Regions from separate parts of the Bacillus sp. F9_6S_D1_P_5 genome, predicted to be linked through region 1. Evidence: riboswitches for the same ligand, from Rfam matches in the RefSeq annotation. Region 1 holds a riboswitch; each other region holds the start of a gene.
The links. Region 1 has a riboswitch for S-adenosylmethionine ahead of ACUXEY_RS15405 (cyclase family protein). Riboswitches for the same ligand answer to the same signal wherever they lie in the genome.
Positions count from the first base shown of each region.

Region 2: it holds a riboswitch for S-adenosylmethionine, as region 1 does, so the genes downstream of both, ACUXEY_RS05590 (bifunctional homocysteine S-methyltransferase/methylenetetrahydrofolate reductase) here and ACUXEY_RS15405 (cyclase family protein) in region 1, are expected to answer to the same signal.
Region 3: it holds a riboswitch for S-adenosylmethionine, as region 1 does, so the genes downstream of both, ACUXEY_RS10865 (MFS transporter) here and ACUXEY_RS15405 (cyclase family protein) in region 1, are expected to answer to the same signal.

Region 1 is NZ_JBTREW010000011.1:122,987-127,205, forward strand. Features, by position in the region: gene ACUXEY_RS15395 (nucleotidyltransferase domain-containing protein) at 1-366, opposite strand, end outside; gene ACUXEY_RS15400 (PRK06851 family protein) at 488-1,597, opposite strand; SAM riboswitch class I at 1,746-1,858, shown strand; gene ACUXEY_RS15405 (cyclase family protein) at 1,944-2,576, shown strand; gene ACUXEY_RS15410 (hypothetical protein) at 2,604-2,984, opposite strand; gene ACUXEY_RS15415 (S-adenosylmethionine decarboxylase related protein) at 3,287-4,219, opposite strand, start outside.
Region 2 is NZ_JBTREW010000003.1:158,588-162,806, forward strand. Features, by position in the region: gene metH (methionine synthase) at 1-294, opposite strand, end outside; gene ACUXEY_RS05590 (bifunctional homocysteine S-methyltransferase/methylenetetrahydrofolate reductase) at 294-2,126, opposite strand; SAM riboswitch class I at 2,197-2,306, opposite strand; SAM riboswitch class I at 2,510-2,619, shown strand; gene metI (cystathionine gamma-synthase/O-acetylhomoserine thiolyase) at 2,861-3,973, shown strand; gene metC (cystathionine beta-lyase) at 3,970-4,219, shown strand, end outside.
Region 3 is NZ_JBTREW010000007.1:135,171-139,389, forward strand. Features, by position in the region: gene topB (DNA topoisomerase III) at 1-710, shown strand, start outside; gene ACUXEY_RS10860 (DUF4153 domain-containing protein) at 979-2,226, shown strand; SAM riboswitch class I at 2,311-2,415, shown strand; gene ACUXEY_RS10865 (MFS transporter) at 2,504-3,745, shown strand; gene ACUXEY_RS10870 (arsenic resistance protein) at 3,794-4,219, opposite strand, start outside.

The sequences.
Region 1 (4,219 bases):
TGGATCAAAATCCTTTTCACTCATTTGCTGAAGTTGCTCTGGAAAATGCGAGTTTTTTGAATAAAAAATTGGTGATCGAATCCACTCAAGTAAAGCTGGGTTTGACTTTGCGAATAGTTGTAACGCCTTTTTTATATCCCATCCGCTTATATCTAAATCATCACTAATCGGATACTCAATTACATCTCGTTTATCATGAATTGATAAATACCACTCTACCGGATGCATATAAACGAATCTAACATCATAATCACTATCTTTGGATGGAAATCCCCAAGCACGACTCCCTGATTCCACTGCAAATAAAATTTTCACATCATTCTCTTGTTCAATTCTTGCTAACTCCACTCTAATTTTCTCTCTCATTTCATACCCTCTCCATTTTTTGATTATTTCCTTGGAAATTCGACAAATATACTGCTAATTTTACTACATACTAAAATAGCTGTCAGAAAATTCCCGACAGCCTACCAAAATCCTTTATTTTTTACTTGTTCTTTTCTGTTACACTAACCGCAATTCGTTCAAACTCTTTTTGAATCTCCTCTTTATATGCGTCTACTTTTGAAAAATCCATAGCAGCAATATAAATTCGTTCTAATTTATCACGAACTGATTTTGCTTTCGCTAAGAAAGACATAGCCTCATTCATTTTTGCTTTATATCGAATGGAGACGTCGCGGATTTCCACCGCGTACTTCTCATCCGTCCCTGGTGTCACAATAAGGGCATACATATCTATAATCTCATCTCCTTCGCGGCTCGGAAAGTATTCATGTGGCGCAGTGCTATCAAAAATTGCAAACCCTAATTCTCTTACGATAACCATATCAAGACTATTTGGATCAAACCCACAATGATATACTTCAACTTCAAATCCTTTTTCTTCTGCTGCCTTAGCTAATTTTTTAAGCATTGTTGACTTCCCAGAGCCTGGACGTCCTTTTATGAAATAACGATGTGGTAATCCTTCTGTTAAATTAGGAACAAAATCAACTGCTCCTTTCGGTGTGGCTGCTCCTAAAAAACGATGTTTCACAAGCGATTGTTGCCCGCTTTTATCTGTAAATAATTTCTGAATTAGCTGATCGGTTAGTTCATTCGCTTTATTAAAATCAATATTACTAATATATATTTTCTCCCACTCATCATGTATAATTAGCGCTTCATGGAAACGAGCGTAAGCAGCTTGAAACGATTTGCTTGCTTCAGAGACAAATCGTTCAATTTCCACCTTCTGCTCCCTTAATTTATCTGAATCCCAAGCAACACCTAAATTGATATACTCCTCGACAACTCCTGGCATTTTCGGCTCAATAACATGCGGTGATGTTCCATCAACAATTCCTACTTTTAACTTCGGGATAATGACACCATCAACCGATTTGTTATCAGAAGAACAGTGTAAAAATTCAATATCATATCCCTTTTCAACCCATTCACGACCTATTGCCTTAATTAAAGAAGATTTTCCCGTTCCAGGTCCACCCTTTAAAATAAATAATCTGTTTAGTCCTTTTAAATTCTCTTCGTATAAATTATGAAATCCTCTAGCTGTATTTCCACCAGCATAATAATTCAATACATTCCCTGTCACTGCACTCACTCCTTCGCAGCATTCTATTTACATAAGCTACAATATGCGAGCAGCTTTATTTGGGTGAATACCTATTTTGTATTGCACGAAAAAAGGAAATGAATTACAACTTAAATACAATGAATATTCAGAACTAAAATTAAATATGTCTTTATCAAGAGAGGCAGAGGGACCGGCCCTTTGAAGCCCAGCAACCTCAGTTTATATAAACTGAATAGGTGCTAATTCCTGCAAAATGCAATGCATTTTGAAAGATAAAACGTAACTATTGTGTGCAAAACTCATCTTTCTTGATTATGAAAGGTGAGTTTTTTATATTTCAAAACATATATTGGAGGTATTTAAAGTGAAAGTAATTGACCTATCACAAACATTTGAAAACAATATGTCCCAATTCCCTGGAACACCAAAAATCAATTTAGGAGCCATTACAAGCGTTGAAGAGACAGGCTATCAAGTTACAGATTTTCATTCTGTCGTTCATGTTGGCACACATTGCGATGCTCCTGCTCATTTCATTTCAGGCGCAACGACTATTGACCAATTACCCCTAGATCAATTTGTAGGCGAAGCGGTTCTTATTGATGTAACTCATGTACAAGAACGAAAACTACCTAAAGAAGTACTTCACAATGCTGATATAAAAGAAGGAGATATTGTTATTTTCCATTCCAATCTATCTACTAAATGGAATACAGAGGCGTATGAGAAAGAAGCTTTTTATCTTTCTGAAGAATTAGCGGAGGAACTAGTACAATTAAAAGTAAAATCTGTCGGTTTAGATTTTATTTCTCCTGATGAGCTAACGACAGAAACATCACCAATTCATCACATACTACTTGGGAATAATATTTATTTAATCGAAAACTTAACAAACTTAGATGCCATTCACACGAAACGTTTCTTCTTCTCAGCGGCACCTTTAAAAATTAAAGATAGCGACGGTGCTTTTGCAAGAGCATTCGCTGTAATTTTTTAAACAAACTATACAAAAAAGCAAAGATCATCATTGACCTTTGCTTCTATTTTTTTTATTTAAATTAAGAAAGAATTGCTCAACACGAGGACGTAACCAAGCTAAATAATCTTTCTCTTTCTTCTTTGTACAAGCTATTTCTTCCCCATCTACCATTCCGACAAGCTCTAGCTCTAACAGTTGCCTCGTAAAGGCTAACATATTTATTTCTTCGTCTGGATACTCTTCTTTTAATTTCTCCTCAATTTCCCCCAATAAAAAACCGTCACGCATCATTGCCAATGCATCAATCCAAAGTGGCGGCATTTCATATTTTTCTCCTGTAATTGTATCTTTTACAATATAATTCTTTTGCTCTTTTCGAAATTGAATCGTGTGTAAGCATACAGTCGAATTTAATGTTAATTCCATCATACCACCTCTTTCATAATATCTGCATAGAAAAAAGGATGCGCGTGCACCCCTTCTTTTTCTAACACTACCGAACCGTTACATGAATAACAAATCTCATGTCGATATTTTCCTCCATTATAAACGAAGTATTTTATAAAAAAAACCCTTCTTGAAACATTTTATAAAATGTTTATATTTACACAACAAGAACACTTTTCTGAAAAATATTTTCTTCTGGCATATTATACTGTCGGTAAAAAATACATACTTTCCAATTACGCGAAAAGGAAGGAGATCTCCCCCTTCCTTTTCACTATAACTTATATCCATCTTACCCGATCATGCAGCAATCCATCCGTAAAGTCATTTTCGCCCACTACAAAATCCTTCATATATAGATTTAAATATTGACCATACTTACTTTCTGTATTTAATAATAATTCCTCTACATAATAAGCACCTTGTTTAAAGTTATCGAACAGTAAACTACACAAGCCAGCATAAATTCCGCATCCTACTTGGAAGTAAGTCGCATTCGTTTTATATTTATGAAAAACTTGACTACTATTCATCACGTTATACATATATGTCTCGCTATTTTCATAAACGAGTAATACACCGACTAGATCCTCGCCCGCAATCTCTTCTTCAGCCGGATTAAATACTTTACGATTCCAGTTCCATAAATCTTCTACCTTATCTAAATTCTGCCTAATTATATTTGTTGTATACTCGTTAATTCGGTAAAGAAACCCAACTTCCATGTTAAAGTTTTTCCCTAAAATTAAAACTTCCTCATGTGGCATTAAACAACCATAGAACTCTTTCTCTCCTAACTTCACTTTATACTCTGAAGCATATACATCTTCATAAAAGTAAAGGGGACGATGATGACTCATATACATCGGATAACTCCATATCGCTTCATCTAGAAATCGCTCTACTGCCCATGAAGCATAAAGTGTATGAGGTTTTATAAGTGCTGCATCATGTAAAAATGACGTGTCATGTTCTACTATATAGCATGCTTTTGGCTGTTCATTTGGACGTTCCTTCATAAGTTCGACAACCATCCATTGAACAACACCTGGATTCATACCTGAACCTATAATTGCTTTTGTATTTGTAAATTTCTCTTTCTCCTTCTCAAACCTCGTATATCTTTCAGTAAGCTGAAAACCGATTAAGCTATCGTCCTGATCTACTGCCTCATTTTCCAAGGCTGAATTAATATAACAAATTCCAAGTTCGTT
Region 2 (4,219 bases), on a different contig from region 1:
ACCCGCTGCCTTCTCATTTAGCTCCTCGTCTAAATGAGATAACTCATAATCACTTAGTACAATATTTGTCGCCCCAAATGTATTTGTTTCAATAATATCCGCTCCAGCTTCAATATAGGCTTTATGAATCTTTAAAATAACATCTGGTCTTGTTTCTACTAAATATTCATTACAGCCTTCGTACTCTTCTCCTCCGAAATCTTCCGCCGTTAAGTCCTCTTGCTGGATCATCGTTCCCATTGCACCATCTAATATTAAGATGTTATTTTGTAATTTTTCTTCTATACATTTCATCAATTAATACCTTCTTTCACTTCTTGCTTTTCTCTCACATATTTAACAAGATGTTCTGTAATTTCATATTTTAGAAATGGTGTAATAAGATAAATGCCGTTAAAATATTTCATCGCCGTATCGATCAATTCTTGTGAAATACGAATCCCTTCTTCAATTGCTGCTTCTTTCGTTTCATGTCCATCCATTCTCTCTCTTACTTCTTCAGGTAGCGTAATACCTGGCACCTCAAAATGAAGGAAATCTGCGTTCCGTTTACTTATTAGTGGCATAATCCCAATAAAAATAGGCTGCTTCAAATGCTTTGTCGCTTCATACACTTCTTCAATTAACGCGATATCATAAATCGGTTGCGTTAAGAAATATTCCGCTCCAGCATCTATTTTCCGTTCCATTCGCTTAACCGCTGCTTTTAAATGTCTTACATGCGGATTAAAAGCACCTCCCACTGAAAACCTTGTTGCTTGCCCTATTGATTTCCCTAAAATAGAACGCCCATCGTTCATTTCTTTAATCATTTTAATGAGCTCAATAGAGGACAAATCATATACAGAAGTGGCACCTGGAAAATCACCGACACGTGCTGGATCACCAGTTAAAGCTAACACTTCTTCCATGCCTAACGCTGATAATCCTAGTAAATGAGATTGTAATCCGATGACGTTATGGTCTCTACACGTTAAGTGCGTCAATACCGGAATATCGTGCTTCGTTAATAATGCTCCCATTGCCATATTCGAGACGCGAGGCGATGCCAATGAATTATCTGCTAGAGTAATAGCATCTGCTCCAGCTCTTTTCAAAGCTCTTGCTCCTTCAAAAAACCGCTGCGTATCTAACGTTTTCGGTGGATCTAATTCCACTACTACTGTCGTTTGTTTTTTTGCTTTCTCAGCTAAAGTAACATGAGCTTTCGAACGTTTCTCGTGTGTATGAACTACTTTCGGTCTTTGAATCGTATCCTTTTCTATTACAGGTGTAACATTTGCAATTGCACGTTTCATACTTTCAATATGTTCTGGAGTCGTGCCACAACAACCACCCAATAAACGAATACCTTGCTCAATAAATTTCGGTGTCATCGCTTCAAAATAAGCCGGACTTCCCTCATATACGTAACGTCCCTCCACATAATTTGGGAGACCTGCATTTGGGTATGCTGATAAGTAACCATTTTTCGGAATCGATATCATTTTAAAAGCTTCTGTCATATGAAGCGGCCCTAGTTGACAGTTCAATCCAACGACATTTGCACCATAATCTAAAAGCTGTTTTAATATTTCATTTACATCATTTCCATTTTGAGTCGTACCTGCCTCATGTAACGCTAATTGAGCTACAATTGGAATATTCGTTTGTTTTCGTAACACCTGAACAGCATGAAGTAATTCAAACTCATCATAGAAAGTCTCTAATAGTAATCCATCAACCTGTTCTTCTAGTAAAGCACTTGCCTGCTCAAGTAACATAAATTCTCTTTCCATATCAGTTGTCGTAACAGCTCCAATATGTTTCATACCACCGATTGTTCCTAAAATAGCGTTTCTGTCTGTAACAGATGCTTTCGCCAGTTTGACTGCTGCTCTATTAATTTCAGTAACTTGATTTTCTAAACCATACATACGTAATTTCGCTTCGTTTGCTCCGTACGTATTTGTTTGAATCACATCAGCCCCAGCAGCTACATATTGCTTATGAATCGATATAATTAAATCCGGATCAGATATATTCAATTCTTCAAAACTACTTTGCAAACCGTGTGAATGTAATAACGTCCCAACCGCACCATCACCTATTACAATTCCTTTCGATAATAAATCTAGTAATTTCACCAATCTCCCTCATTTCTATCAATATAAAAACCCCCTCTTCACTTTGAAGAGGGGGACATAATTGGTCCTCCTCTTATTATGCAAAACACTCGTTTTGCAGGTATTAGCACCGTTTCAAACATTTCGTTTGAAGGTTGCCGGGTTTCACAGGGCCTTTCCCTCCACCGCTCTCAATAAGAGTTTGTCTTTATTATTTTATTTATGTAGCTAAAAGGAAATGCGTTCCCCTTTTAACAATGTTTGTTAATTTTTTAATAAATTTAGCACGCACAAATGCAAAAGTCAATGACACTTGCGGAAAAATAAAAATTATTTAAAATAAAGTTGCAATTCAATTATCTTTTGTTGTAAAGTTAAAAACATAATAAAATTTCATACGAACATTCTTATCTAGAGAGGTAGAGGGACTGGCCCTATGACACCTCAGCAACCATTAACATTTGTTAATAAGGTGCTAATTCCAGCAAATTGTGAAAGATTTGACAGATGAGAAGAAGACTCTATTCAAACCGAAAGCCTTCTTCTTAGAAGGCTTTTTTTATTTTCCCCCGCTATTTGAGGGCAGTAAGATTCCCAACTCAAAATTCAGCTGGAACAAAGAAGTTAGGTGGGAATCAACTGCCCGTAAAAGCCCGATTGGTGAGGGCTGATAATTAGTGGGGATGAATCCCTCACTGATTAAAGTTTCACTTTACATTCACTTAATTGTTCATTTAAAAAGGAGGAATTTTCACATGTCAACTATTGAAACGAAACTAGCACAAATCGGAAACCGGAGCGAAACTACAACAGGAACTGTTAACCCGCCTGTTTATTTCTCAACTGCTTATCGTCACGAAGGAATTGGTAAATCTACTGGCTTTGATTATTCAAGAACTGGAAATCCAACTCGTGGTCTTTTAGAGCAGGCAATCGCAGACTTAGAATACGGCGAACAAGGTTATGCCTGTAGCTCCGGAATGGCGGCTGTTCTCCTCGTCCTTTCGCTATTCCGTTCTGGAGACGAACTTATTGTATCTGAAGATTTATACGGCGGGACTTATCGATTATTTTCTGAGCATGAAAAAAAGTGGAACGTTCGATGTAGATACGTAAATACACAATCTATTAAACAAATTGAGCAAGCTATCACAACTGAAACGAAAGCTATTTTCATAGAAACTCCAACTAATCCATTAATGCAAGTTACTGATATTACCGCAGTCGCAACTGTAGCGAAAAGACACGGACTACTCCTTATTGTAGACAACACATTCTACACGCCTTATATACAACAGCCCTTAACAGAAGGTGCTAACATTGTACTGCATAGTGCAACGAAATATTTAGGTGGGCATAACGATGTGCTAAGCGGACTTGTCGTTGCAAAAGGAAAGGAACTTTGTGAGGAAATCGCCCATTATCATAATGCATCCGGTGCGGTCTTAAGCCCATTTGACTCATGGTTATTAATCCGCGGTATGAAAACGTTAGCGCTTCGCATGAGACAACATGAAGAAAATGCAAAAGCAGTTGTCGCTTATTTAAATGATGAAGACGGGGTGACAGATGTATTTTACCCTGGAAGAGGCGGCATGATCTCATTTCGTCTGAAAGATGAAACGTGGATTAATCCATTCTTACAATCTTTATCCTTAATTACATTTGCTGAAAGTCTCGGTGGTGTTGAAAGTTTAATGACGTATCCAGCAACGCAAACACACGCTGATATTCCTGAAGAAATCAGAACAGAAAACGGTGTATGTAATCGTCTTCTTCGATTTTCCGTTGGCATTGAAAATAGTAACGATTTAATTCAAGACTTACAACAAGCCATTACACTTGTAAAAGAAGGTGTAAGAATATGAGTTATTCTATAGATACACTCTTACTACACAACCAATATAAACATGACTCACAAACAGGAGCTGTTAACGTTCCCATTTATAATACATCAACATTCCACCAATTTGATGTAGATACGTTCGGGAAATATGACTATAGTCGCTCTGGCAATCCAACACGTGAAGCGCTTGAAGATATCATTGCTTTATTAGAAGGCGGAACAAAAGGGTTTGCGTTCGCGTCAGGAATTGCAGCGATTTCTACTGCAT
Region 3 (4,219 bases), on a different contig from region 1:
AGCCACCGAAGCGTTATACAGAAGGGCAACTTATTACGTTAATGAAAACGGCAGGTAAGTATTTAGAGAACGAAGAGCTTGAAAAAGTATTAAAGAAAACAGAAGGTTTAGGTACAGAGGCAACGCGCGCTGGAATTATTACGATGCTGAAAGACCGTAAATATATAGATGTAAAGAAAAACCAAGTGTATGCAACCGATAAAGGGAAAGTATTAATTACCGCAATCGGTGATAAAATATTAGCTTCACCAGAAATGACTGCGAAATGGGAGCAGCGCCTTGCGGAAATCGGTGAAGGTACAGCATCACCAGCTACATTTATGGAACAAACGAAAAAGCTATCAGCTAAAATTATTGAAGATGCAGTGGAAATGTCGGAAAAATGGGATTTCACTGGATTACATGTTGAATCGATTGAGCGAAAAGGATCGAAATTTACAACAGGTAAAAAGGTTGGTAGCTGTAAAAAATGTGATGGCGATGTGATTGATAAGTCAACGTTTTACGGTTGTTCTAATTACAATACAACACAATGTGATTTTACCATCTCAAAGAAGATATTAAGCAAAACAATTTCGCAAAAGAATATGACAAAGCTCTTAAAAGGTGAAAAGACCGATTTAATTAAAGGCTTTACAAAGGGCGAGAAAACATTTGATGCGAAGTTAGAGTGGAAAGATAATAAGATTAATTTTGTGTTTGAGAATTAAGTAGTTTCAACCAATAAAAAAATATGATAATTAAACTGTATCCTATAGAATAGACACTTAAAAAAGTCTATTCTATAGGATATTTTTTTGAATAAGTAGTACTATTTATTTTTATTTAAAATAAAATATACAATAAAAAAATCTTTATAATTGATAATTTTTTATTGTAAAACAATAAATTTTATATTAAAATCAATATCATGATAAATCAGTGAGATGCTTTTTATAGAAAGGTAAAAACGCTGTTTTTATTAGAGGAGGTAAAACTATGAACAATCAAAATTTGATTATTAAAAATAGGGATAATCCTCATGAGTTGGAGAGAATGTATAGAAAAGACCCAAAAGCTTTTAAAAAGTCATTCTCACAAGCATGGGATGAAAACCCTGATTCTCAGGTACTAGCTGCTTGGTATGAAAGATTGCATTTCAAGGAGACGGCAAATAAAGAAAAAATATCACTGTTTCAAAAAGGTTTCTTATTCATGGGCATGTTAGCTATTTTAGCAGGGCTAAGCACTAGAATCATTTTCCACTTTGTTGAGCAGGAAGCAATTGCTCCAATTAACTTGGCTTTTGGTGTAATTCCCTTTATTGCTGCTTATTTTATTTACAATAATAATCCGAAAAAAAGTATTATTTATTTCCTTGCAGCGTTGTTCTTAATTGCCGGGTTGTATCTTAATATATTGCCATTAAATTATAAAGACAGCAGTATCCTTGCGTATTTACATCTTCCTATATTGCTATGGGTCTTATTGGGACTTGCGTTTACGGGAAATGAATATTCAAAAGGTAGTACAAGATTAGCGTATATTAAATTTAATTTAGAATATGGTCTTCTCTACGCGAGCATGGCAGTGAGCGGAATGATACTAGCATTATTCACAATGCGATTATTTAGCTTTGTTGACTTGGATATAGGAGAGTTCTATTTTAGTAATGTTGTTTTATTTGGAGCTGCCGCTCTCGCTGTAGTGGCTGCATACTTAGTATCATTGAATCTTAAACTTGCTAAAAATATTACACCATACATATCTAAAATTTTTAGTCCGCTTGTCTTGATCACATTGTTTATCTATCTTATAACGGTAATTTGGGTCGGGAAAAATCCATTCTTGGACCGCAATTTCCTAATGGCCTTCAACGGAATACTCCTTGGTGTATTGGCTGTTACTATATTTTCTATCGTTGAGAGTGAGTCAGACGAGAAAAAGAGCATTTCAGATTATATAAACTTTGCCTTAATTGTTTTGGCACTTATTATTGATACTGTCGCATTGTCAGCCATCGTATTCAGACTTTCTTCTTACGGGATTACACCTAATAGACTTGCTGTTTTAGGGGTAAACATACTGATTTGGGCAAATCTCATTTGGATTATGTTCTCCTATATGCGTTTTCTACAAAACAAATCAGGACCGACAGCTATCCAAGATGCCGTTACGAAGTATTTGCCAATATACGGAATTTGGGCAGCTTTCGTAATATTTACTTTTCCTATAATTTTTAATTAGAAAGACTTTGTTAACTGGATAGAAAAAATATATTGAAAGTATTTTGATGCGATATATAATAAATTTAGAGAATTGAATAATGACTTCTTATAAAGAGAGGTGGAGGGACTGGCCCTTTGAAACCTCAGCAACCTAATGTTATATAAGGTGCTAAATCCTGTAGGATCTAAAAGTCCTAAAAGATAAGAATGTGGGTATAAGTAAACCTTCTTCTTGTTTTGAAGAAGGTTTTTTGTATTTTACAGGATGGTGACGAAGAGAAGGAGAAGAAGAATATGTGAGTAGAAGGGAGAGTACAGTGAATAGTGAAGTTAGTAATAGAAAAGAGAATAGCTCTAGTATATGGGGTAATAAAGTTTTTTCTTATTTTTTCTTAGCAAGTTGTATTTCTTTAATAGGTAATTCTATGGTTACACTTGTTTTACCATTATGGGTAATGAAATTAACAAACTCGCCATTACTCGTTTCGGGGGTAAATATTGCGATTGCAACGGCAGCGATTCTGTTTGCTCCTATTACAGGAACATTAGCAGATCGAATGCCGAGAAGAAAACTTATGATAGTTGCAGATGTGATAAGGTGTATTGTCATGATTTTAATTGCTGTAATAGCATTTTATAATAATATGTTGTACATTCCATTACTACTTTTACTAATTTTACGCTCAATTGGAAGTGCCTTATTTACACCAGCTTCAAATGCAGCGTTAGTTACATATGTGGAAGAAAAGCATGTTCAGCAGGCGATTACATTGAGACAAATATCAATACAAATCATATCGATCGCAATTCCTTTGATGGCGAGCTTTTTGATTTTTATTTTTAGTTTTCATGGAGTATTTGTGTTAGATGCACTTACATTCTTTATATCGTTTTTAATTTTGATGAAAATTCAATTTCCACGTGAATTGAAAGTGGAGAAGAAGAAGCCGTTTTATGAAGATTTTAAAGAGGGATTTTCTATTATTAGTAATAATAAATCACTGAAAATCTTACTAATGAGCGCTGCAGCCATTAACTTACTTGGAGCAGCGTGTATGCTTTCACTGCAAGTAATAGTTGTTAGAGAGATGGATCTTTCTACGCAGTGGTATAGTATCGTCTTTGCGGCATCTCCGATAGGGATATTAATTGGGGCATTTATTACTAAAAAAATTCGTGCATATAAAACAATAACAACAGCACTTATATTTACTGCTATTATGGGGATTTTTAACGCTGCAATGGGTACGACATTGAATCCAATATTATTTTCAGTTTATTATTTTCTGTCAGGGATAGCTTTTGGAGTGAGTAATGTATATTTCGGGGTACTGTATAGAAAGTCAATTCCAAATGAAGTGCAAGGAAGATTCTTTGGTTTCCTAAACTCGTTATTATTAGTATCAACTCCGATTGGAATCGCAATAACGGGGTATTCCTTAGAGGCAATTTCATCTTCCATTATATTTATTGTAATTGGTATCATTACGTTTTTAGTTTCAGTTATTTCATTTTTAATAATGAATAAGGACAGATAATTCTATAATTTCTCGATAAAAAACGTCCCAAATTAGGACGTTTTTTTATTATGTATATTGCTGTTTTCTCTTAATAAACAACAACACCTGTGAAACACAAGCAAGTACTGGCAGTTCAATTAACGGTCCAATAACGAGTGCAAGTGCAATGAGAGGTTCGTCTGGAAAAGCTGTTACAGCAATAGCGAGTGCAACAGGCGAGTTTCTTGCTAAAGTTGTTAAGTTTAGACTTACTGTATCTTTATAAGATAAACGCATCATGCGTCCGATAAATTGCCCGAGTACAAAATTAATGATAAAGAACAATAGAACAGGAATGAGTAATAGGAAAACGACATTCATATTTTGTAGTAAATATTTACCTTGTGATGCAAACATCGCTACGATTGCTAAACTTAAAAATACAATTTGCGCAGAGCTGAAAAACGGAATGAGTGTATTCTCGAGTATTTCAGCCTTTTTCATTTTATTCAT